One region of the Arthrobacter sp. 01T428 genome, then DNA from elsewhere that is predicted to be linked to it. Evidence: riboswitches for the same ligand, from Rfam matches in the RefSeq annotation. Region 1 holds a riboswitch; each other region holds the start of a gene.

Region 1 (7,794 bases):
AATTGCGCTTCTCGGCCAGGGCGTGGACCAGGGCCGTCAGCGCTTTCTCCGAGATGCCGCCTTTGATGCTGGTCAACGAGGACGAACCTACTTTGACCACAATCCGCTTGGCGCCGGCCAACGCCTGGCGTTCCGCGGCGTCGTCGCCTTCGGTGACTTCAGCGATGCGGGCCGTGCTAGTCGTCATTTCCGGCTTCCAGGCCGCTTTCCTTCAGGGGCTTGGGGAGACGGCGGCCGCTGACAGACTCGGTCCAGATGCCCGCCTTCCGCTCGGCTTCGAGCTCGGCACGTGCTGCAGCCTTGGCCTCGCGGCGCTCGAGCTGCTCGTCGCGCTTCTGCGAACGGGTGGGACGGTCGCCGATGTCGGCAACGCGAATGTCGGTTCCTCGAGGCGTCGCCAGGAGTTCGGCGCCCGCCATCATGGTGGGCTCCCAGTCGAACACCACGCCGTCTTCCTCGCCGATCACCACGGTGTCGCCCGGAACGGCACCCATCTTGAACAACTCGTTCTCGATGCCGAGCTTGGCCAGTCGATCGGCGAGGTAGCCAATGGCTTCTTCGTTGGTGAAATCGGTCTGCTTGACCCAGCGGACCGGCTTTTCCCCGAGCACGCGGAAGAGCGGCTCGAGGTTCTTCTCCTCGCGGCGGATCTTGAAGCCGGACTCGTTGACGGCCCGGGGGCGCAGGACAGGCGCTGCGACCTTGGGAGGCGCAATCGCAACGGCCTTGCGGGCGGCCATGACGATCTCGCCCATGGCGAAGCTCAATTGGCGCAGGCCTTCATGGCTCGTGGCAGAGACTTCGAAGACGCGGTAGCCGCGCTGTTCCAGTTCTGGGCGGACGAACTCGGCCATATCCCGACCGTCAGGCAAGTCCACCTTGTTCAGGACCACAAGCTTGGGGCGCTCGTTCAAGGGGACCACTTCGCCGTCAACGCCGGCGTAGCTCATGTCCACCGCGTACTTGTCCAGCTCTTGCTCGATGATCGCAAGATCGGTGAGCGGGTCCCTGTCCGCTTCCAAGGTTCCGCAGTCCAGCACGTGCACCAGCGCGGCGCAACGCTCTACGTGGCGCAGGAAGTTGTGGCCGAGGCCCTTGCCCTCGCTGGCGCCCTCGATCAGCCCGGGAACGTCGGCGATGGTGAACCGGACGTCACCGGCCTGGACCACGCCAAGGTTGGGGATCAGGGTGGTAAACGGGTAGTCGGCGATCTTGGGCCGCGCCGCGGACATCGCCGCGACAAGGCTCGACTTGCCCGCGGAGGGGAAGCCAACCAGCGCGATGTCTGCGATGGACTTCAGTTCCAGGACGATGTCGCTGGACTCGCCTTCAATACCGAGGAGGGCGAAACCGGGCGCCCTGCGCTTCTGCGAAGACAACGAAGAGTTACCAAGGCCGCCCATGCCGCCTGCGGCGGCGACGAACTCGGTGCCTTCGCCGACGAGGTCAGCAAGGACGACGCCGTCCTTGGTCTTGACCACCGTGCCGTCCGGGACGGGAAGGACGAGGGTTTCACCGTTCTTGCCGCCCCGCCAGTCGCCCATGCCCGGGCCGCCGTTGGTTGCGTGGCGGTGCGGTGCGTGGTGGTAATCAAGCAGGGTGGTGGTTTGGGCATCGACGCGCAGGATGACGTCGCCGCCATTGCCGCCGTTGCCGCCGTCGGGTCCACCGAGGGGCTTGAACTTCTCGCGCTTAACAGAAACACAGCCGTGGCCGCCTGTTCCGCCGGATACGTGAAGTACTACCCGGTCTACGAAGGTCGCCACGTGTTTCTCCTCTATGTGGAAATTACTGCTTGAAGTGCGTGTTGCGCCGCTGTTGCGCGGCCGCCCGCCCTAGTAAATTCTAGTGCGGTTAAAAAGACAGATGGAGCGGGCCATACGGCCCGCTCCACCCGTTCAGAACGTGTTATTACTCTGCAGCTGCAGCAGCAACGATGTTCACTACGCGACGGCCACGGCGAGTACCGAACTCAACCGCGCCTGCCTGCAGGGCGAACAGGGTGTCGTCGCCACCGCGGCCGACACCGGCGCCCGGGTGGAAGTGGGTGCCGCGCTGGCGGACGATGATCTCGCCTGCGGAAACGACCTGGCCACCGAAGCGCTTTACGCCGAGGTACTGGGCGTTGGAGTCACGACCGTTGCGAGTGGAGCTCGCGCCTTTTTTATGTGCCATTTGAAATGCCTGCCTTTAAATTCTGGGGAATCTGTTGAAAACCTGAACAGCAACCAGTGGTTACTTGATACCGGTGATCTTGATCTTGGTCAGTTCTTGACGGTGACCCTGGCGCTTCTTGTAGCCGGTCTTGTTCTTGAACTTCTGGATGACGATCTTCGGACCACGGAGGTCTTCGAGGATCTCAGCCGTAACCTTGACCTTGGCCAGATCCGCAGCTGCGGAGGTGACCTTGTCACCGTCCACCAGGAGCAGTGCGGGCAGCTCAAGGGTGCTGCCGGCTCCACCGGGGACGCGGTTCAGGGTTACGTAGTCTCCAACGGAAACCTTTTCTTGGCGGCCGCCTGCGCGGACAATCGCGTACACCACTTGGGCACTCACTTCTCTCGACGTTTATTACTAAATTTGCGTGCGGAACCCCGATCCAAAAACGGGCCTGGTTCACGCTGTGCCTCAACGCCGTGGACTCCGGTACGGAATCCATGAGTCATCCCTCGAATAGTTCTAAATGAAAGGTCAGTTCCAAATGAACGGTTTCTAGGGGCATAACCCAAGTGTTGGCGTAAGCACCGAAGATCTAGATTACGCTAGTTTCGCCTTCGGCTGCAAATGAGGCCAGGTCCGGAGGCTGCCACGTGATGGCTGCCACAGACTGGCTATGCCGCCATCCGGTACCGTGCCCGTCCACCTTACCCTGCCGGCCGCGAAAAGCTCGGATCCTCACGCCGACACGCTGCAACGCCTGCGGGGGCAAGCCGCGTTCCGGTGCCTCCTCCCCGGAAGACCGGCTCAGCCGTGCAACCTTGGAGCATCGAAGAACGCCGTTTCATAGCGGCAGGATTGGGCAAACGCCTCCATCATCGCTGTGCACTCCGCGGGCGACGCAACCTGCGCGGCGGCATCCGTGATGTCGATCGCCTTGCGGGTGGCCTCCGCGAACGCCTCTTCCGCGTAGGTGCGCAGCCAATCCGCATAGGGGTGCTCGTCCGATACTCCGGCCTCGACAAACCCATGGTGGAGCCGCTGTCCCACCTCGGCGTACAACCAGTAGCAAGGCAACACGGCAGCAACCAGCACCGCATAGCTTCCCGACGCCGATGCCGCCAGCAAGTGGTCCACGTAGGCCTTGGTGACCGGGCCCAGCTCTCCGCTCACCTGGCGTCCACTGAGCCAATTCCGGTGCAGCTCGGATTCGACTTCAAGGCACATCTGCGAGCCGCGGGCCCAGAACAGCTGTTCGGTTTCACTCGGAGCGAGGGCGCTTGCCCGTGCCAGGACCCTGGAATAGCCGTTGAGATAGATGGCATCCTGGGACAGGTAGTAGCTGAACTGCGCTTCGCTGAGACCACCGGATTGCAAGTGCTGGATGAAGTCCAAGCCATAAATGGCTGCCAGTTCCGTTTGGGCGGCGTCCCACATCCGGACGGCGAAGTCCCCCGGTTGAAGGGCCTGCTGGAGCGCGTGGAAATGATGGATCGGCCCGTTGCCCTTCCCTACTTCCAGCACCTCGGACCGGGTCAGCGCCTCCTGGAGCCAGGGCTTGACGACACGCAAAGCAGACTCCCAATCGCCGAGCCGCGCCTTGGCCGTCGCCATCGCCGACGACAGGGAACATCCCGTCCCATGGCTATTGCGGGTCTCCACCCGTTGGCCGGCGAATTCCACCACGTCCTGGCTCAGGACTCCCCCGGTATTGACCAGGGCATCGGGGCAGCCGGCTCCCTGCAGATGGCCCCCCTTCACCAGGACGGTGTTTCCGCAGCTAGCGGCCAGGCGCTTGCCTTGCTCCAACGCCGATGCCCAATCAGTGGCAACAGGCTCGCCAAGCAGCATGGCCAATTCCGGAAGGTTGGGGGTCACCAGGTCTGCGAGGGGCAGCAGTTCCCGCAGTGCGGTTTCAGCGGACTCCGCGAGGAGCCTGTCGCCACTGGTCGCGATCATCACTGGATCCAGGACGACGACGGCGGGGCGCGCCTCGCCGAGCCAGCGGCGGACTTCGTGGATGACCGCCGCGTCCCCGAGCATGCCGATCTTGACGGCATCAACCGTGATGTCGTCGCTAATGGCGTCCAATTGCTGGCGCAGGAACTCCACGGGAGGCACATGGACGCCAGTGACGCCCTGTGTGTTTTGTACAGTGAGCGCCGTGATGACGGCCATGCCGTAGCCGCCATTGGCCGCAATGCTCTTCAGGTCTGCCTGGATCCCAGCACCACCTGAGGGGTCCGAGCCGGCGATGCTGAGGACCCTGGGGATGGGGCGCTGGATGGCCTTGAGCGGGTAGACAGATGATTGCGCCGAAACAGTCATGCGAGACATCCCTTCGCCGGTGCTAACCGGACAGGTTCAACGGGTCTGGTCTCAGCCGGCTCGGTGCGCGGCACCCCGTGTCAGTCCCCTAGCTTAACCCTGATCACGCCTCGCCCGCTGAAATCGCCCATTGCAACCGGACTGCCAGGGTCGGCGGATTGGCCCACAACGCCGAAACCCCGGCGGTTTCCACAGGAGCGGAAACGGCCGGGGCTTAGGCACGGTACTGCGTTCAGAGTTCGGACTTCGGCACACCGACGCCGAGGATGATCGGTTCCGCTGCCGCCGTCGGCTTCGTCGGGGCGGCGTCTGCTGCCTTGGCCTCGTGCGCGGCCCCACCGGAAGCAGCCGCGGCAACCTCGTGGTGCTCCACGTTGGTGGCGTTGGCGGCACCCTGGGCCCGGCTGGCGCTACGGTTGCGTCGGCCTCGGCGTCCACGCGAACCCGAGTCCGGGGATTCACCGCTTGCAACGGCTGCGGGGGCCCCTGCGGGGGTTTCTTTGGCTGACGTTGACGTCGTGGCGGTGTCCGGAGCTTCTCCGAGCCCTGCGAATGCCTGTGCCAATAGGTCCAGGCTCATGGCAGGTGTGCCACTTGCAGGCTCCTCTTCGTGGTGGACGAAAGGCAACGCAACTTCCTCGCCGCCGAATCGCAGCACAGGCTTCGAACGTTCCTCGCCACTCGAAGCAGCGGCCGGAGCCTGGACCGGGGCCGCTGGTGCCTGGACCGGGGTTACTTCCGCTGCGTGCCCGTCGGCGAGCAATTCCGCCGCGTGGTGGAGCTCGTCGTCGTGCAGGTGGGCAGCGTGGGCTGCAGCCGCGATGGTGGCAAGGGCTGCGCGGGTGGCTGCCTGACGGTTCGGGTCGGTGGATTCCACAGTGTGGACCGGCACCGAAGGGGTGACGGGCAGTTCAGTGGTCCCCGGCCCCGTGCCGCGGCCGCGGCGACGCTTGCGCTGCTCGGGGCGGACGGCTGGCTGTGACTCCGTGCGCGGGTGGTGGTGTTCAGCTGCCACCACGTTGGCCCGACGGTGCTCCACGGGCTCGTCGTGCGTGACGATTCCGCGCCCTGCGCACGTCTCGCACTGCTCGCCGAAGACCTCCAGCAGGCCGGTGCCCATGCGCTTGCGGGTCATCTGGACCAATCCAAGCGAGGTCACCTCGGCGACCTGGTGCTTTGTACGGTCCCGGCCGAGGCACTCGACCAGGCGGCGCAACACGAGATCGCGGTTGGATTCCAGGACCATGTCGATGAAGTCGATGACGATGATTCCACCGATGTCGCGCAAGCGGAGCTGGCGGACCACTTCCTCGGCAGCCTCAAGGTTGTTCTTGGTGACGGTCTCCTCGAGGTTGCCGCCGCTGCCGGTGAACTTCCCGGTGTTGACGTCGACAACCGTCATGGCCTCCGTGCGGTCGATCACGAGCGAACCACCGGAGGGCAGGAAGACCTTGCGCTCCAAGGCCTTGTGGATCTGTTCGTCCACGCGCCATGCCGAGAAAATGTCCTGATCCGAGGTCCACTTCTCGAGGCGTCCCACCAGGTCCGGCGCCACGTACGTGACGTAGGCCTCGATGGTGTCCCAGGCTTCATCGCCGGAGACGATGAGCTTGGAGAAGTCCTCGTTGAAGACGTCACGGACAACCTTGATGGTGAGGTCCGGTTCGCCGTACAGCAGTTCCGGAGCCAGGATCTTGGTGGACGTGGACTGGCTTTCGATGCCTTCCCACTGGGCCCGCAAGCGGTTGATATCGTGTGTCAGCTCTTCCTCGGAAGCACCCTCGGCGGCGGTACGGACAATAACGCCCGCGTTCTCCGGGAGGCGGTCCTTGAGGATTTTCTTCAGGCGGTTGCGCTCGACGTCGGGCAGCTTGCGGGAAATTCCCGTCATTGACCCGCCCGGTACGTACACAAGGTAGCGGCCGGGAAGTGAAATCTGGCTCGTCAGGCGTGCGCCCTTGTGGCCCACCGGGTCCTTGGTGACCTGGACCAGCACGGAGTCGCCTGACTTCAGGGCGTTCTCGATGCGGCGCGGTTTGCCTTCCAGGGTGACGGCATCCCAGTTGACTTCACCGGCGTACAGTACGGCGTTGCGGCCGCGTCCGATGTCTACGAACGCGGCTTCCATCGACGGCAGCACGTTCTGGACCTTGCCCAGGTAGACGTTGCCGATGAGGGAATCCTGCTGTGTCTTGGACACGAAGTGCTCCGCGAGCACGCCGTCTTCGAGGACACCGATCTGGATCCTGTCGTCGCGCTGGCGAACGATCATCTGGCGGTCGACGGACTCACGGCGGGCCAGGAATTCGGCTTCGGTGATGACCTGGCGGCGGCGGCCGGTCTCGCGGGATTCGCGGCGGCGCTGCTTCTTTGCTTCAAGGCGGGTGGAGCCCTTGACGCTCGTGACTCGGTCGGAGCCGCTGGTGGACTCAACGTGCGCGCGGGGAGCGCGGACGCGGGTCACCGTGTTGGGGGGATCGTCGTCTCCGCCGCCCGTCAGTTCCAGGTCCTGATCGCCGCGACGACGGCGCCGGCGACGGCGGGAGGTCACGCCTTCTTCGAGGGCCTCCTCGGTACCGGCTTCTGCCTCGTCCTCGGATTCCGCAGAGGTTTCTTCTCCCGCGTCATCACGCTCGGTGCCCCGGCGTCCGCGACGGCCACGGCTGCGACGCCGACGGCGGCTGCCGGCTTCGTCCAGTTCGTTCTCCTCGGAACCTTCCTCAGCTTCGGCCCGCGGTTCCTCGTCGACGACGGCCGGACGGACAACGGCGCTCAAGTCAGGTGCCTGGAAGATCATGGACGTGACGGAGGCAGGTTCCAGGAACAGCGACGCGATCGGACTTGCGGCTTCGGCGTCGACGGCCGGCTCCCCGGTGGTTTCCTCGGGCGCGGGCTCCGCGGCCGGCGGCTCCACAGTGGTTTCCCCGGGCGACGCAACGTCGGCAGCCGGTGTTTCAACCGGGGCTTCTTCGGCAACGGGCTCGGCGCTCTTTGCCCTCGTCGTACGACGCCGGCGGACCGGTTTTTCGGGGGCGGCTTCGGCCTCTGGTGCTATTTCAGGTACGACGGCGGCAGCAGCCTCCGGTGCCTCGCCACCTTCCGTGGACGCTTCTTCAGCGAAACCCGGCAGCGGCTCGGAGGTTTCGACCTTCTTTCGAGCCCTGGTGCGCCGGACGGGAGCCTTGGGCGTTTCCGTGTCGCTCGCTTCGGCGACAGGCTCGGCGGCGGTTGCGGCAGCTCCGGCGTCGGGGGCTTCATCCGCGGCGACCGTCTTCGGTGCAGCCTTGCGGCGGGTGCGGGTGACCTTTT
Region 2 (7,794 bases), on a different contig from region 1:
CTTGAGCTGGGACGATGTCATCCATCATGTGGCTCCGGGCGCCACCGTGGGCCGGCCCCACATTGCCGACGCCCTCGTCGCCGCCGGTGCGGTGGCGAGCCGCTCCGAAGCGTTCACTGCCATCCTGACCTCGCACTCGCGCTATGTCGTGCAGCACTACGCACCGGACCCGGCGCTCGCCGTCGAGCTCGTCCGCGCGGCGGGCGGTGTCCCCGTCTTCGCGCATCCGGTGGCCTCGGCCCGCGGCCGGGTGGTCGGGGAACGGACCTACCGGGAAATGATCGACGCCGGCCTCTTGGGGCTGGAAGTGGAGCACCGCGACAATCCCGAGGAAGGCCGCGTGTTCCTGCGGCGACTGGCTGCCGAACACGGTTTGTTCATGACCGGATCGTCCGACTACCACGGAACCGGCAAACCCAACCTGCTCGGGGAGAACCTGACGTCACCCGACGTCCTGGCCCGCATCGAGGAGCTGGGCACGGGTAGTTCGGTAGTCCGCTAGACGGGGTAGAAAGTGGCCTTGCCGTCCAGGCGCTTGCGCATCACATCGATGGCCGGGCCGTTCTGGTCCACGCACACGAACCTGCGGTCGAGTTTCGCCGCGACTGAACCAAGCGTGCCGGAACCCGCGAAGAAGTCGAGGCACCAGTCTCCTGGCCGGCTCGATGCCGTGACGATCCGCCGGACCAGGCCTTCCGGCTTTTGCGTCGGGTAGCCGGTTTTTTCCTTGCCGGTCGGGGAAACGATGGTGTGCCACCAAACGTCCGTGGGAAGCTTCCCCAGTTCGCGTTTGGCCGGAGTCACGAGGCCCGGCGCCATGTACGGCTCGCGGTCGACCTCGGCGTTGTCGAAGTGGTACTTGGCGGGGTTCTTGACGTACACGAGGATGTTGTCGTGCTTGGTGGGCCAGCGGTTCTTGGCGCGTGCGCCGTAGTCGTAGGCCCAGATGATCTCGTTCAGGAAGCACTCCCGGCCGAAGATCGAGTCCAGCATGACCTTGGCATAGTGGACTTCGCGGTAGTCCAGATGCAGGTACAAAGTGCCGTCGTCGGCGAGTAGGCGCCAGGCCTCCACAAGCCGGGGTTCCAGGAAGGACCAGTAGTCGCTGAACGCGTCGTCGTAGCGGTGCAGGGCGCCCTTGATGGTGTCATACGAGCGTCCCTTGAAGCCGACGCGGTCGCCGTCGCCGTCGGCGTTGCGGACCATGCGCGTTTCCTGGCGGCTCTGGACCCGGCCCGTATTGAAGGGCGGGTCCACGTAAATCAGTGTGAAGGCGCCGTCCGGCAGCGTCGGGAGGAAATCCGCGTTGTCCGCGTGAACCACCAAGTTGCTGCCGTCCGGCGCCCAAACAGTGTCAGTCATTGAGGCCGTTAAGCCTCGGTGCTCTCGCCGGAGGCACCGGAAGCCGAGACCACTTCGCCGTTGCGGCGGCGGGTGCGGGAACGGCGTGCGCGGGCGGGCTTGTCCGAGCCCTCGCCGGACTGCGGCTCGGCAGACTGGGCCGTTGCCTGAGCGGGGGCTGCTTCGCCTTCAGACGTACGACGGCGGCGCGTTCGGTTGCGGCCGCCCTCACCGTCGCCGTCGCGGGCCGGAGTCTCAGCGGACTTGGGACCGCGGCGTGCACCCTCCCGGCCACCGTCACGGCCGGAGCGTCCACGACCGGAATCGCCGCCGGAACGGGAGTTCTTCTTGCCGGTCTCGCCCAGGTCCTCCAGGACCTCGGCGTCGACGCCCGCAAGTGTGCGCTGGTTGCGGGGCAGGCGGCCCTTGGTGCCTTCCGGAATATCCAGGTCGGCGAACAGGTGCGGGGACGAAGAATATGTCTCCACGGGCTCGGGAGAGCTCAGGCCCAGGGCTTTGTTGATGAGGGCCCAGCGGGGGACGTCGTCCCAATCGACGAACGTGACCGCGGTGCCCTTGTTGCCGGCACGGCCGGTGCGGCCAACGCGGTGCAAGTAGATCTTTTCGTCTTCGACACACTGGTAGTTGATGACGTGTGTGACGTCGTCCACGTCGATGCCACGGGCGGCGACGTCCGTGGCCACCAGGACGTCTACCTTGTTGTTGCGGAAGGCGCGCAGGGCCTGCTCGCGGGCACCCTGGCCGAGGTCGCCGTGGATGGCCGCGGCAGCGAAGCCGCGATCGACGAGTTCCTCGGCTACCTTGGCGGCGGTGCGCTTGGTCTTGGTGAAGATGATGGTCCGGCCGCGGCCGCGGGACTGCAGGATGCGGGCGACAACCTCGATCTTGTCCATGCTGTGGGCACGGTAGATGAGCTGGCGGATGTCGCGCTTGGTCAGGCCTTCGTCATTCGGGTCTGCGGCACGGATGTGCGTGGGCTGCGTCATGTAGCGGCGGGCCATGGCAATGACCGGTCCGGGCATGGTGGCCGAGAAGAGAAGCGTCTGGCGGACGGCGGGAGTGCCGGCAATCAAAGTCTCGACGTCCGGAAGGAAGCCGAGGTCAAGCATCTCGTCCGCTTCGTCGAGGATGACCATGCGAACGTTCTTGAGGTTCAGGTGCTTCTGCTTGTAGAGGTCGATCAAACGGCCGGGCGTGCCGACGACAACCTCGACGCCCTTCTGCAGGGCTTCGATCTGGGGCTCGTAAGCACGGCCGCCATAGATGGTGGCGATACGGGCGTTGCGCTTCCGGGATGCCGTCTGGAGGTCATTGGCCACCTGGACCGCGAGTTCGCGGGTCGGAACAATCACGAGAGCCTGGGGTGCACCCGGGACAGCGAGCTTGTCGTGACCGGCGTCGCCCGGTCCGACGACGCGCTGCAGCGCAGGAATGCCGAAGCCGAGGGTCTTTCCGGTACCGGTCTTGGCCTGGCCGATGATGTCGTGACCGCCCAAGGCCACCGGGAGGGTCATGGCCTGGATGGGGAAGGGATGGGTGATTCCGGCGTCGGCGAGGGACTCGACGATGTCGGCGCGGACGTTGTAGTCGGCGAAGGACTTTTCTGCGATCTCGTGGGGTGTTTCGTCCGAGGAAATGGTTTCCTCGGGTTCGATCGTTTCGGTTCCGTCTGTCAGAACTTCATGGGTGTGCAATTCACTCACAGTGGAGTTTTCCTTATTCATTTGGGCTGCGCTGCGTGCTCAACGGTTGTGGCAGGGCCGTTCCGGAGCACGGACGGGCGCAAGCAAATCCAGTGGAAGCCGATCGCGGGCTATCTAAATACTGGCACTGGGGACCAGCTGGTGTATCTCAAGATCGCGTAGGGGCGGGCTTGTTGATGTCAAAAAATTAACTGAATCAACGACCGGGCATCCATTACTACTCACACAGTCTAGCGTCTGGGCGCAATAAACCCCGGATCGCGGCCGCGGTCCTGTGAACTGATTGCGCTACTGGAGCAGTTCGAAGGTGATTTGGCGGGTGGCAATGTCCGCGTCAAGCAGTTTCACGCGGACCTTCGTACCGGACTCCATTTCGCCATCGCAACGAGCGGTGACCGCCGGCTCGGCGATCTGGACGATGCCGGAGGGGCCGTGGGAGTTGCCGTTCCCATTCCCATTCCCATTCCCGTTGTGGCCGTTGGTGCTGTTCCCGTTCCCGTTTCCGTTGTTCTTGGCAGGCTTCGATCCGGAAATCACCACGGCGTCGAATTCCTGTCCGACGTGGTTCACCAGGAGTGCGGCCTCCACCGTGTCCAAGGCGAGGCGCTCCATTTTGGCGGCAAGCTGGTCGGATGACGCCATGATCTCCGGCAGGCTCGGCAAAGCATCCCGGGCCCATGCAGGGATCTCCGTTCCGTTGCTCAGTGCTTCGCAGATGACCAGGACAAAACGATCGACCAGCCGGCGCAACGGCGCAGTGGTGTGGGCATATGGTGCGCCGATGGCTGACTGCATGACGCTGCCCGGTACTTCGCCGTCGAAAGGCGTGTAGCCGGCGCCCCGGAAAAGCAGCCCCGCGGAATGGAGAATGGCCAATTGCCGGGGGTCTTTGCCGTCGAGGGTCCGTAGGTACTCGCCGTAGCTGGTCCCCTCGGTCCAAGGCTTGCCGAGCGCCCCGGCCTGCCGTTTGAAATGGAGCAGCGAGCGCTCATCGGGAGCGGGCATGGTGCGCAGGATTCCAACCTTGCCGTCGAGCATCAGCTGGGCCGCCGCCATCCCGGTCATGAGCGAAATCTGGGCGTTCCAGTCCTCGACGGGCAGCGAGGGAGCTGCGACGATCCTGTACCCCCCGCCGTCGGGCAGTTGGACGATTTCTTGTTCAGGCATGTTCAGGCTCGCTCCGCCGCGGCGGCGTTCGAGTTCCACCCGTTTGAGCCCGACCTCCTTGAGCAACTGCAGGACGGGATCAGCTGTCCCGGAATCGATCGCGGACTGGACGCCCTTGTAGTTGAGCTTGGCGCGGCTGCGTACGCTTGCCCGGCGAACTGAGACGGTGCGGAACTCTGCTTCGGCATCGAGTTCGAAGTCCCACACGAACGCTCCGCAGTCCTGGCCCGCCAGCAGGCTTCCGGCGTGCTCGCTGATGATCTCGGGGTGCAGCGGTATGCGGCCGTCCGGCGCATAGTACGTCTGTCCCCGGTGGCGGGTCTCGGCGTCGAGCGCTCCTCCCGGTGGCACAAAGGAGGGCACATCGGAGATGGCGTAGAGAACCCTGTAACCATTCCCGGACCGCTCAATGAAGAGGGCCTGGTCGAGATCCGTGGAAGAGGCCGGGTCGATCGTGATGAACGGAACGCCCGTGAGGTCCTGTGCCGGCAACCTGTGTCCTGAAACCGCGGCCTCCGCGTCGCGCAGTGCTTCAGCGGGATAACCAGCGGGCAGCTCGAGTTCGGTCCGAAGCGCCGCCAGTGCTTCCGCGAGCTGGTTCGACGTTTCAGAGACGTTCGGGGCTATGCGCTGATGTGACACGAAAGTCAGGGTAACTCCAAAATCTCCCGGCGTCTCGCTAGGCCGCCGCTGCGTCCAGTGCGGCCAGGAGTGCCTGGGCTGCCGCCGTCGGATCCTCGGCCTCGGTGATGGCGCGGACCACAACAATGCGGCTGGCGCCGGCCCTCACTACGTCTTCCACGTTGCTGAGATCGATGCCGCCGATCGCAAACCAAGGAAGCACTACGCCGCCGACCGTCTCTTCGTCTGCCTGCTTCACCGCATTGGCAGCGTACTTCACCAGATCGAGCCCGACGGCGGAGCGTCCAGGCTTGGTGGGCGTGGCCCACACAGGCCCGACGCAGAAGTAGTCCAAGCCGCTGCGGCCAGGCGACGCGGCGATGGCTGCGTCAATCTGCTCCGGCGTGTGCGTGGAGAGGCCGATGATGGTGGGGTCGTGGAGCAGCTTCCGGGCCGAGCGCAGCGGAATGTCCTTTTGGCCGATGTGGAATACCGGCGCGCCCGACAGGGAAGCGACGTCGGCGCGGTCGTTGACTGCCCAGAGGCGCCCGTGACGGTGCGCCACGGATTGCAGGATCTCCAGGAGTTCCAGTTCCTCTGCCGCTTCGATGGTCTTGTCGCGCAGCTGGATGATGTCCACGCCGCCCTCGAATGCGGCATCGACAAACTGCTCAAAATCACCCTGTTGCTTGCGGGCGTCGGTGCAGAGGTAGAGGCGGGCGGTGGTGTGGACATCGTGCTGGGTCATGGAAACAGAGTAGTTCCTCTAAACTGGGCTGGTACCGCGGGAGCCGCGGCGGCAGTCACAATCGCCGCGCGGCTGAGAGGGCTTCAGCGCCGACCGCTTGACCTGATCCGGCTAGTACCGGCGTAGGGAAGGACTCCATGGACGAAGTAAACACCCAGCACGGGCCCCTGCACACAGACGTGGCGGTGATCGGGGGCGGCGTCATTGGCCTGGGCATTGCGTGGGAAGCCCGAAGGTCGGGCCGCTCGGTTGCCCTGATCGATCCCGCGCCGGCCATCGGCGCTACTTTCGCGGCGGCGGGGATGTTGGCACCCGTCAGTGAACTGCACTACCAGGAAGAGGACCTCCTGGAGCTCATGCTCGAATCGTCGGCGTTGTGGCCGGACTTCGAACACAATGTGACCGGCTCACGAACCCGACGCAGCACGGGTTACCGGACGACGCCGACCCTCGCCGTCGGTGCGGACGCAGCGGACCGCCGGGCGCTCGCCGATCTTCGGGACGTCCAGCTGGCCCATGGCCTGGTGGTGGAATCCGTGCCGTTGCGCGAAGCACGGGAGCGTGAGCCGCTCTTGAGCCCGCAGATTTCCTGTGCCTTCGACATCCCGGGCGACCACCAAGTGGATCCTCGCCGGCTTTCGGCCGCGATTCTAGGCGCGCTGGCGGAGCACCAGCCCGGCGATTCGAGCTGGATTCCGGGGGCCGAAGGCGGTTTCGCGGTCCGGGACACTGCGGCGGGCCTCCTGTGGGAGGACGGGCGCGCCGTCGGGGCCGTGCTCGGCTCAGGCATCGAAGTGCTTGCCACGGAAACGGTGGTAGCCAACGGACTCGATGCCGCCCGCGTGAAAGGACTGCCGGATGGATTGTCGCTCCCGTTGCGTCCCGTCTACGGCGACATACTGCGGCTGCGCGTCCCGGACCACCTGCAACCGCTGGTCACCGCCACGGTCCGGGGAATGGTGCGCGGAGTGCCCGTCTACATCGTTCCCCGCGATGACGGGACCGTGGTGATCGGCGCGACGCAACGTGAGGACGGATTGTCGTCGTCCGGGGGATCGGCCAACCCGGTGTCAGCCGGCGGCGTCTACCAATTGCTCCGCGACGCCCAGGTATTGGTTCCGGCCGTTGCCGAGCTGGAACTCCTTGAAGCAACTGCCCGGGCCCGTCCGGGCACCCCGGACAACGCACCGCTGCTGGGCCGCGTCGAAGGTCGGGAAGGAACCGTGCCCGGCCTCATCGTGGCCAGCGGCTTCTTCCGCCATGGCGTGCTCCTCACTCCGGCAGCGGCAAAAATCTGCGTTGGACTCATGGATGGCACCGCCGATCCCCGGTGGAACAAATTCCGCCCGGACCGCTTCTCCCGCCCGCTCTCAACAGCAAGGGCTTCCGCAGACGGCCCATCGGCCGATACCTTAAATCCCCTTCTGAAGGACCACGCATGAACATCAAATTGAACGGCGCAGACCACACGCTGAGCGACGACGCTTCCGTCACCACCCTCGTCAGCCACATCACCGGACGCGTTGTGGATTCCAGCGGCCAAGCGGCCGACGGACGCAAGATCGGCGTCGCCGTCGCACGCAATTCCGAAGTGGTGCCGCGCAGCCAGTGGGCTGCCACCGCGCTCGCAGACGGCGACGAACTCGAAATCGTTACCGCAGTACAGGGAGGCTGAACCATGACCACAGCAAGCACTCACGAAGCAGGCACCCGAACCGATGCCCTGGTGATCGACGGTGTTGAGTTCGGCTCGCGCCTTATCATGGGAACCGGCGGAGCTCCGAGCCTAGACGGCCTCGGGGCAGCCTTGCTGGCTTCCGGCACCGAACTCACTACCGTCGCCATGCGGCGGTACTCACCGACGGAAACCGGTTCGCTGTTCCAATTGCTCGTAGACCACGGCATCCGTGTCCTGCCCAACACCGCCGGCTGTTTTACCGCCAAGGATGCCGTCATGACAGCCGAGCTAGCCCGGGAGGCATTGGAAACGGATTGGGTGAAGCTCGAGGTCATCGCCGACGAACAGACGCTGCTGCCTGACGCCGTGGAGTTGGTGGATGCGACGGAGAAGCTGGTGGACCGCGGCTTCAAGGTCTTCGCCTACACCAACGACGACCCCGTACTTGCGCTTCGCCTGGAGAACCTCGGGGCAACTGCGGTGATGCCGTTGGGCGCGCCTATCGGCACCGGCCT
Region 3 (7,794 bases), on a different contig from region 1:
TTCCGTGCGAGCCGACACCCCGCGCGCGCCGTGCCATGCCGATGGTCTGCCACTCCTCCGCCATGAGTCCCACGAGCCGCAGGGCCGCCAGGGTACCCAAGACAAAACGGTGCGGCAGTTTCGCCTTTTGCGCCAGGGCATCGGCGAGATCGGTGGGATCGGTGCAACTCATCAGGAGAATGGCAGGCAGCGCTATGGCAAGACCCCGCAGCATGAAGCCGAGTCCAAGCTGAAGCGAGCCTTCGCTAATGGACCAGATTCCGACGTCGAGCAGTATCCTTCCGCTGTCCGCCGACAGGATCGCGGTGCTCCAACCTCCGAGCGCGGCCGCGATAATCAAGGGCCAGCCGCGCTGCCAGAGCAAGCGCACGGTGAGCCCCGCGAGGGGGAACAACGCCAATTCGCCGAGGAGCGCGGTCGAGGCTGACACCAAGTCGATGGACAACGCCAACACCAGGGTGATCAGGAAGACCGACACGAACTTGGCCAGCGGATTGGCGCGTGTCAGGAGGGCGTTGTTGCCGCGCAGGGTCAGGGCGTCCCTCATGCCGCACCTGCTTCCTGCCGGGCGCCGCCTTGGAATGCAGGCTCGAGCCGCATCTCGGCGCCGCCCAGGACGGAGCTGAATTCCTGGTCGTGGGTCACGGAAACCACGGAGGTGCCGGCGTCGAGCAGTTCGGACAGGAACGACGCAAGCTCAGCCCACGTGTTCGCGTCCTGGCCGAAAGTGGGTTCGTCCAGCACCAGGACGCGGGGGTGCGCGGCGAGCACCGTCGCCACGGATAGCCGCCGTTTTTCGCCCCCGGAGAGCGTGTACGGATTGGCGTCCACGAGATGCCCCAAGCGCAGCCGTTCCAGCAACTCGTCCACCCGTTCCTCGCCATGGCCAAGATGCTTGGGGCCGAACATGAGCTCATCGAGGACGCGGCCGGTGACGAACTGGTGCTCGGGCTCTTGGAACACAGTCCCGATGCGGGAGATCAGCTGCTGGGCCTTCCACTTGAACGGGTCGGGGCCCGCGCCGTCGCTGAGCCCGACGGCGGCAGTCACCGCCCCGGATATCGGCGCCAACAGCCCCGCGAGGGTCAAAGCGAAGGTCGATTTTCCGGCGCCATTGGGACCGGTGATGGTCAGTGCCCGCCCGGCAAACACTTCGGCGTCGAGTCCGGACTGCACAGGACGCGGGGCGATCGTTTTGAACCCCCGGCGCCGTGTCCGTTCGCGGGACACCGCAAGCTCCTGGGTGGCGAGCAGCAACTCGCCCCCATTCCGGGAGCTCCCCGCCCCGGAGTCGGCCGCCGGTCCGGCGCCTGTTCCCGAACGTGGGCGGGTGGCCGGCACGTAACCAGGCACCCAGACGCCCGCAGCAGTGAGCATGTCCCTTGCTTGCGCCAGAACCGTGTTCGGGTCACCGTCCAGAAGCACCGCCGGCGTCGAACCTCCCGAGGAGGAACTGCCCGGCTGAAGCACCACAATCCGGTCCACGAGGTCTTTCCAGACCGATACCCGGTGTTCCACCACCACCAAGGTGGCGCCGGTCTTGTCCAGGCAGCGGCCCACGGCATCGCGCACTTCCAAGACGCCGGCCGGGTCAAGGTTGGCGGTCGGCTCGTCCAGGAGGATCAGGCCGGGACGCATCGCCAGTATGCCGGCGAGCGCAAGGCGCTGTTTCTGCCCGCCCGAGAGGGCCGACGTCGGGTGGTCGAGCGAAAAGTTGCCGCTGGCACTGCCACCGGCCCTCCGCAGCAGCCCGACGTCGTCGAGCGCTTCATGGACCCGCTTCCAAATCTCGTCCCGCGGCACGCAAAGGTTCTCGGCGCCGAACGCGACGTCGTCGCCCAGGCGGGAAAGCACCACCTGGGTTTCGGGGTCCTGTTGCATGAGTCCGGCACGGCCCCGCTGGGCCTTCGGGGAAACGCCGTCAACCAGCAACGAGCCGGTCTCGTCGGCGTCGTCGCCTTCCTCGCCCAGCACGCCCGCCAGGGCATGGAGGAACGTCGACTTGCCTGCGCCCGAGGGGCCAAGCAGCAGGACGCGCTCGCCAGGACGGATGTCCAGGTCCAGGGCGTGGATGGCCTGCGTGGTGCGGCCGGCGTGCCGCCAGCCCCAGCCCTGCGCGGAAATGGCGGCGGGTCGCACCACGGCAGAGGTGCCGGAGTCAGGACTGGGCATCAGGAAAAGACGGGCTCCGAGGCGGCCTTGCGTGACGCGAACGCGCTCAGGACACCGGTCCTGGCCAGGCCGCGGGTAGCGATCCAGGACAGGGCACCGGCAATGACGGCCCCGGAGATCGTGCAGAACACGATGTACGCGAGCTTGTCGACCGGTTCGTAGGCGATGTTCCAGCCCCACGGCAGGAAGGAGTCGTTCAGGCCGCAGAACAGGCCCGCACCGGCACCGGCCAGCAGGGACACCGGCAGGTTGAACTTCTTGTACATGAAGGCCAGGAAAATGAGTTCCGCACCGAGGCCCTGGAGCAGGCCCGAGATCAGCACCGTGGTGCCGTACTGGGAACCCATGATGAGCTCACTCGTGGCGGCCACTGTTTCGCAGAAAATTGCCGCACCGGGCTTGCGGACGATGAGCATGCCCAAGACTGCCGGAATCATCCAGCCGCCGGCGATCAGGCCGCTCAGGGGCGGGTAGCCGGCGGACATAGGTGTTGCAACCAAAGCCATCTGGTCCCATGCCCAGAAGATCACGCCACCGGCGATCGAGATGAGTGCCGCCACGACGATGTCCACGACGCGCCAGTTGTAACCAGGCTTGGTGAGGCCCGGCCTTGCAGAAATACCAGTCATTTTGTCCTCCTGAGGAACAGGAGGGGAAAGTGTTCCCGGTTGCCTGCGAGCGGCTTCCGCCGCGCCGGTCCGGACACTATGAGAACTCGACTCCCTTGCGCCGGTACTAGCCGGATCAGGTTCGAGGGTCTGCGGCTGTCCGCACTCTCAGCGCCCGTCCTCCGTGCCGCATTGCTGCGTGCCCGACGGCGGCGCTCCCCTGTCGTTATCAATCCACCCTTTTGGGCGTGGTTCAGTTTACACCTTGGCGGGGTTGCGGGCGCTGTGTTGGCGTCCGCGGAACGGTCACAAACACGCGGAGACGACGGATTCTGCTGGATCACTCGCCGGGTGAGCGCAGGCCGGCCCGGAATGGCGCGGGCGGCCGCAGAAACTGGGACAATGATCCAGCAGAATGTGACGCGGCAGAGCGGGCAAAGGAGCGGTCTTGGCAGGCAATGGCGAAGCGAACAGCACCACGGTGGCGGAACCGAGGCTCGCCGCAAGCGTGATCCTGGTCCGGGATGCCGCGGTTCCCGGGGGCTCTCAAGGTGCGGCGCAGGCTTTGGAGGTGTTCGTCCAGCACCGGGTTTCCACGATGGATTTCGCCGCGGGCATGGTGGTCTTCCCCGGGGGCCGGGTGGACCAGATGGACAGCTCCGGCTGGGACTTCGCGGACGACGTCGTCGAGCAGCACGCCGCCGCATGGCACCGGAGCAGCATCGCCGTCGAACCTGCCTCCGCCAGGTTCAACGCCGGCCGGGTGCTGGCGGCCGCGCAGCGTGAGGTGTTCGAAGAGGCCGGGCTGAAGCTTGACGCCGCCACCCTCCGCCCGTGGGCCAACTGGGTCACTCCGCAGGACCAGCCCAAGCGCTTCGACACGTACTTCTACCTTGCCTGCCCGGTTTCCGGTGCCGAGCCAAGGCACCAGACCACGGAAGCGTCGTCGTCCTTGTGGACACCCGTCCGCGGAATCCTGGACGCCGAAGTCGCCGGAACACTCAAGCTCATGCCGCCCACGCTTGCGCTGCTGGATGAGCTCGTCGCCCTCGGCACAGTGGAAGCGATACTGGCCGAGGACCGTGACATCGTGCCTGTCCGTCCAAAGCCCGGGGCCTTGGAGGAGTTCTTCCGGCAGAGGCGCCAAGCTCCATCCGTTGCTCCGGAACTGCCCTGAAGTGGGGTTAGGCTGGGGACGGTCCTGTTTCCACCCGCAAGGAGTCCCGGAATGAACCTCCTCATCAAACTGCTCGGCACCGGCGTGAGCATCGGCGCTGGCTTTGTCGGCACCAAGCTCGTCAATGCGCTGTGGGAAAAGTCCACCGGCAAGAAACCTCCCAAGGGTCACGATGATATGGAGGCAAGCCTGCGCTCTGCACTGACCTTCGCCCTGATTTCGGCGACTGTCAGCGCCGTCATCCAGGTTTTCGCAAGCCGCAGTACCCAGCGCGCCATCTCGCGTTTCTCGAAGACACAGGACATCGTCTAGGCTGACGGCCCGCCGTTGGCGCCTTGAGGGCCTGGGCTCCCGCCGTTCCCGGTGTGGGGAGTTGTCGGGTCGGCTTGGGCTTTCTCCGCTGCCCGTTGACCGGCGGCCCGCAGCACCACGGCCTCGAGTTCGTCGATGCTCAGCAACTCGGGGTGCAGGTGCTTGGTCCGGTAGCCTGCGCGGCCCACCATGTGTGCGGACACCGGCACCGTCAGCAGTTGGAAGATCCAAGCGACGGCCAGGATCGGCCACACCCACCATTCGCGCATCTGCAGCCCGATGGCTGCCAAGACGAGGAACAGCCCGAGCACTTGCGGCTTGGTAGCTGCGTGCATGCGGCTCATCAGGTCCGGGAAGCGCAGCAGGCCGATCGCCGCGCCCAATGACATCACCGCACCGACAATCAGCAGCACCGCGGTGACGGCATCGATGACGGCGTCCGCTCCGGTGGCGTCAGGAGTCATTGACCTGTCCTCTCCGGTCGGCCACGAAGCGCGCCACCGTCACCGATCCGATGAAACCGATCAGCGTCAGCGCGACGAGCAGCACGAGGTTGTTGAGGTGCCTGTTGACGGCCATGTCGATGGCCAATGCAGCACCCAGTATGGCGAGCAGCACGTCCGAGGCGAGCACCCGGTCCAGCAGGGACGGCCCGACGGCGATCCTGTAGATCGCGCCGGCGGCGGCGAGGCTAAGGACCACCGCCGTGACGATCAGCACGATGTCTTTCACGAGCGAGCTCCCCTCGTTGCAGGCCAGCCTTCGGCCTGGAGTGCGTCCATTTCCGCCTGGGTACCCATGATCCGGATCAGCGAGGCCTCCGTGTCCTGGACTTCCTTGCGCAGCTTGGCGGTGTCCACATCGTTGCGGACATTGAGCCCATGGATATAGAGCGTGGACGTCGAGCGGTCCACCTCCACCACCAAGGAACCCGGAATCAGCGAAATCACGTGCCCTGTTGCGGTCACCATGAGGTCGGAATGGCTGCGGAGGGGAACAGCGACGACGGCGTTGGTTACCAAGGGCCCGCGGAAGACCGCGAGGTACATGACCTGGAAGCTCGCGGCCACCACTTTGCCAAGGAACACGACGGCGAAAGGAATGGCGCGCAGCACGTTGAATCGTCCGCTGAGCTCCACTGGAGGCAAGTAGAAGACCCTGGCTACCACCACGGCGATCAGCGCACCGAATACCAGGTTGCCGGGGCTGAAGTCCCGCCAGAGCGCACCCCACACGACCACCAGCCAGACCAGCAGGGGCAACTCGGTGCGGAACGAAATCCGCTTGCGGCTCACTTGCCAACCCCCTGCAGTGGGGTCGACGCACCCGGCGCAGCGATGCCCGGGACTTTGGCATTCTCGCCGAGCACGGAATGGATATACGCCGTACGGTCCAGCATCTGTTCCGCGGAGTTTCCGGCCAATTGGAACAGCGGACCTGCGAAGACTGTCAGCGCCACGCCAAAGACCACCAGCGCGGCGGTTGGCCCCACCATGGTCCTCGGAAGCAGGCCGACGGCGGCAGTGTCCTTGAGGACGGCGGCCGGGTAGTCAGCGTCCTCGGGCTTCCGCCAGAATGCGCGGTTCCAGACGCGGGCAATGGCCAGCAAGGTCAAGAGGCTCGTGACCACCCCGCCCACCACCAAGGTAATGGCCAGTGGTGTCCCGAGGGCGATGCCTGCCTGCAGGAGTCCGAGCTTCCCCAGGAACCCGGAGAAGGGCGGGATTCCCGCGAGGTTCATGGCCGGAATGAAGAACAAGAGCGCGAGGAGTGGAGACAGCTTTGCGAGCCCACCCAGCCTATCCACCGACGAGCTCCCACCGCGGCGCTCGATCAAGCCGGTCACCAGGAACAGGCTCGTTTGGACAGTGATGTGGTGGGCCACATAGAAGACGGCGGCAGCAAGCCCGGCTACGGAAGACATGGCAAGCCCGAACACCATGTAGCCGATGTGGCTGACCAAGGTGAAGGAGAGTAATCGTTTGATGTCGCTCTGGGCTATGGCACCGAGAATGCCCACGAGCATGGTGAGGAGCGCAACCACCATCAACGGGGTGTTCAAGGTATCGCCCGGGAACAGCAGGGTCTCCGTGCGGACCATGGCGTAGACGCCCACCTTGGTGAGCAAACCGGCGAACACGGCAGTGACCGGTGCCGGTGCGGTCGGGTACGAGTCAGGCAGCCAGAAGGACAGCGGGAACACGGCGGCCTTGATGCCGAAGGCCACGAGCAGCATGACGTGGAGCAGGTTCCTGGTGCCCGGATCCAATTCGGCCAGCTTGATGGCGAGATCCGCCATGGTGATGGTTCCGGTGGCCCCGTAGATCATCGCAATGGCGATCAGGAACAACACCGATGACACGACGGAAACCACCACGTAGGTGACCCCGGCGCGGATGCGCGGACCGGTACCGCCCAGTGTCATGAGCACGTAGCTCGCCGTCAGCAGGATCTCGAAGCCGACGTACAGGTTGAAGAGATCACCGGTGAGGAAGGCGTTCGAGACACCGGCCACCAGGATCAGGTAGGTCGGGTGGAATATCGACACCGGTGCCTCACGGTCGCCGTCGGCCATGCCCTGGCCGGTGGCGTAGATCAGCACCGCGAGGCTGATGACGGAGGAGACCACCAACATGAGCGAGGAGAACTGGTCCACCACCATCACCACGCCAAACGGCGGCTGCCAGCCGCCCAAGGTGACGGATGCGGTGCCTGTGGTCCATACCGAGGCAAGGAGCCAGCATTCCAGGAGCAACGTGAGGGACAACAAAGCGATGCTGACCGCGCGTTGGGCCAGCGGGTTCCTGTTCAGGGCGAACGTCAGTGCGGCACCGAGGATGGGAAGCACGACGGCGAGCGGCGCCAGGCTGGCGATGTTCACAGGGGGCCTCCTTCCTTGGCTGCTTCGGTGACTGCCGTAACCGGGAATTCGGAAGTTTCCTCGGGAACCACCGAGTCGTCTTCGGCGTCAAAGCTGGGTGTCTTCGCGACGCGCCTATCTTCGGCGTCGTCCTGGATGTCGTCCTGCCGTGCCAATGCCCAGGTCCGGTAGATGATGCCGAGCATGAATGCCGTCACCGCGAAGGAAATCACGATCGACGTCAGGATCAACGCTTGCGGCAAAGGATCGTTGTAGTCGCGCGGATCCGTCGATTTGTTGAACAGCGGGGCAAGTCCGGCATAGCCACCCGTCGCGAGGATCAGCAGGTTGGTGGCGTTTGCCAGGAGCATGAGCCCCAGGAGAACGCGGGTCAAGCTGCGTTCCAGGATCAAATAGATCCCACAGGCGTAGAGCACTCCCATGACGATCAACAAGGTCAAGTTGACGCTCATGGGGTCCCCTTCCCGAGCGAGGTTGTTGCCGACTGCGCCGTGGTTGCGGCCGTTGGTGCGGAGGTGGGAACTTCCAATCGGGCATCCCCTGAATCCCGGACGTCTCCGCTGGCGGTCTCTTCGAAGTGTTCGTCGATCTCGGCTCCCAGGCTCCGCAGCACGTCCAGGGCCAGGCCTACGACCACGAGGTAC

What was found. Region 1 has a riboswitch for thiamine pyrophosphate ahead of AC1DJB_RS21180 (bifunctional hydroxymethylpyrimidine kinase/phosphomethylpyrimidine kinase). Riboswitches for the same ligand answer to the same signal wherever they lie in the genome.
Region 2: it holds a riboswitch for thiamine pyrophosphate, as region 1 does, so the genes downstream of both, thiO (glycine oxidase ThiO) here and AC1DJB_RS21180 (bifunctional hydroxymethylpyrimidine kinase/phosphomethylpyrimidine kinase) in region 1, are expected to answer to the same signal.
Region 3: it holds a riboswitch for thiamine pyrophosphate, as region 1 does, so the genes downstream of both, AC1DJB_RS18285 (ECF transporter S component) here and AC1DJB_RS21180 (bifunctional hydroxymethylpyrimidine kinase/phosphomethylpyrimidine kinase) in region 1, are expected to answer to the same signal.

The regions. Positions count from the first base shown of each region.
Region 1 covers NZ_JBFTPW010000027.1:43,673-51,466, reverse strand. The annotation lists gene proB (glutamate 5-kinase) at 1-187, opposite strand, end outside; gene obgE (GTPase ObgE) at 177-1,766, opposite strand; gene rpmA (50S ribosomal protein L27) at 1,912-2,175, opposite strand; gene rplU (50S ribosomal protein L21) at 2,236-2,544, opposite strand; gene AC1DJB_RS21180 (bifunctional hydroxymethylpyrimidine kinase/phosphomethylpyrimidine kinase) at 2,965-4,485, opposite strand; TPP riboswitch at 4,477-4,573, opposite strand; gene AC1DJB_RS21175 (Rne/Rng family ribonuclease) at 4,718-7,794, opposite strand, start outside.
Region 2 covers NZ_JBFTPW010000001.1:386,086-393,879, forward strand. The annotation lists gene AC1DJB_RS01860 (PHP domain-containing protein) at 1-502, shown strand, start outside; gene AC1DJB_RS01865 (DNA-methyltransferase) at 499-1,362, opposite strand; gene AC1DJB_RS01870 (DEAD/DEAH box helicase) at 1,371-3,065, opposite strand; gene AC1DJB_RS01875 (RNB domain-containing ribonuclease) at 3,354-4,874, opposite strand; gene thiE (thiamine phosphate synthase) at 4,912-5,601, opposite strand; TPP riboswitch at 5,628-5,747, shown strand; gene thiO (glycine oxidase ThiO) at 5,739-7,043, shown strand; gene thiS (sulfur carrier protein ThiS) at 7,040-7,276, shown strand; gene AC1DJB_RS01895 (thiazole synthase) at 7,280-7,794, shown strand, end outside.
Region 3 covers NZ_JBFTPW010000019.1:60,790-68,583, reverse strand. The annotation lists gene AC1DJB_RS18295 (energy-coupling factor transporter transmembrane component T family protein) at 1-547, opposite strand, end outside; gene AC1DJB_RS18290 (ABC transporter ATP-binding protein) at 544-2,172, opposite strand; gene AC1DJB_RS18285 (ECF transporter S component) at 2,172-2,801, opposite strand; TPP riboswitch at 2,876-3,012, opposite strand; gene AC1DJB_RS18280 (NUDIX hydrolase) at 3,229-3,957, shown strand; gene AC1DJB_RS18275 (DUF4235 domain-containing protein) at 4,009-4,269, shown strand; gene mnhG (monovalent cation/H(+) antiporter subunit G) at 4,266-4,733, opposite strand; gene AC1DJB_RS18265 (MrpF/PhaF family protein) at 4,723-5,001, opposite strand; gene AC1DJB_RS18260 (Na+/H+ antiporter subunit E) at 4,998-5,564, opposite strand; gene AC1DJB_RS18255 (Na+/H+ antiporter subunit D) at 5,561-7,150, opposite strand; gene AC1DJB_RS18250 (Na(+)/H(+) antiporter subunit C) at 7,147-7,602, opposite strand; gene AC1DJB_RS18245 (Na+/H+ antiporter subunit A) at 7,599-7,794, opposite strand, start outside.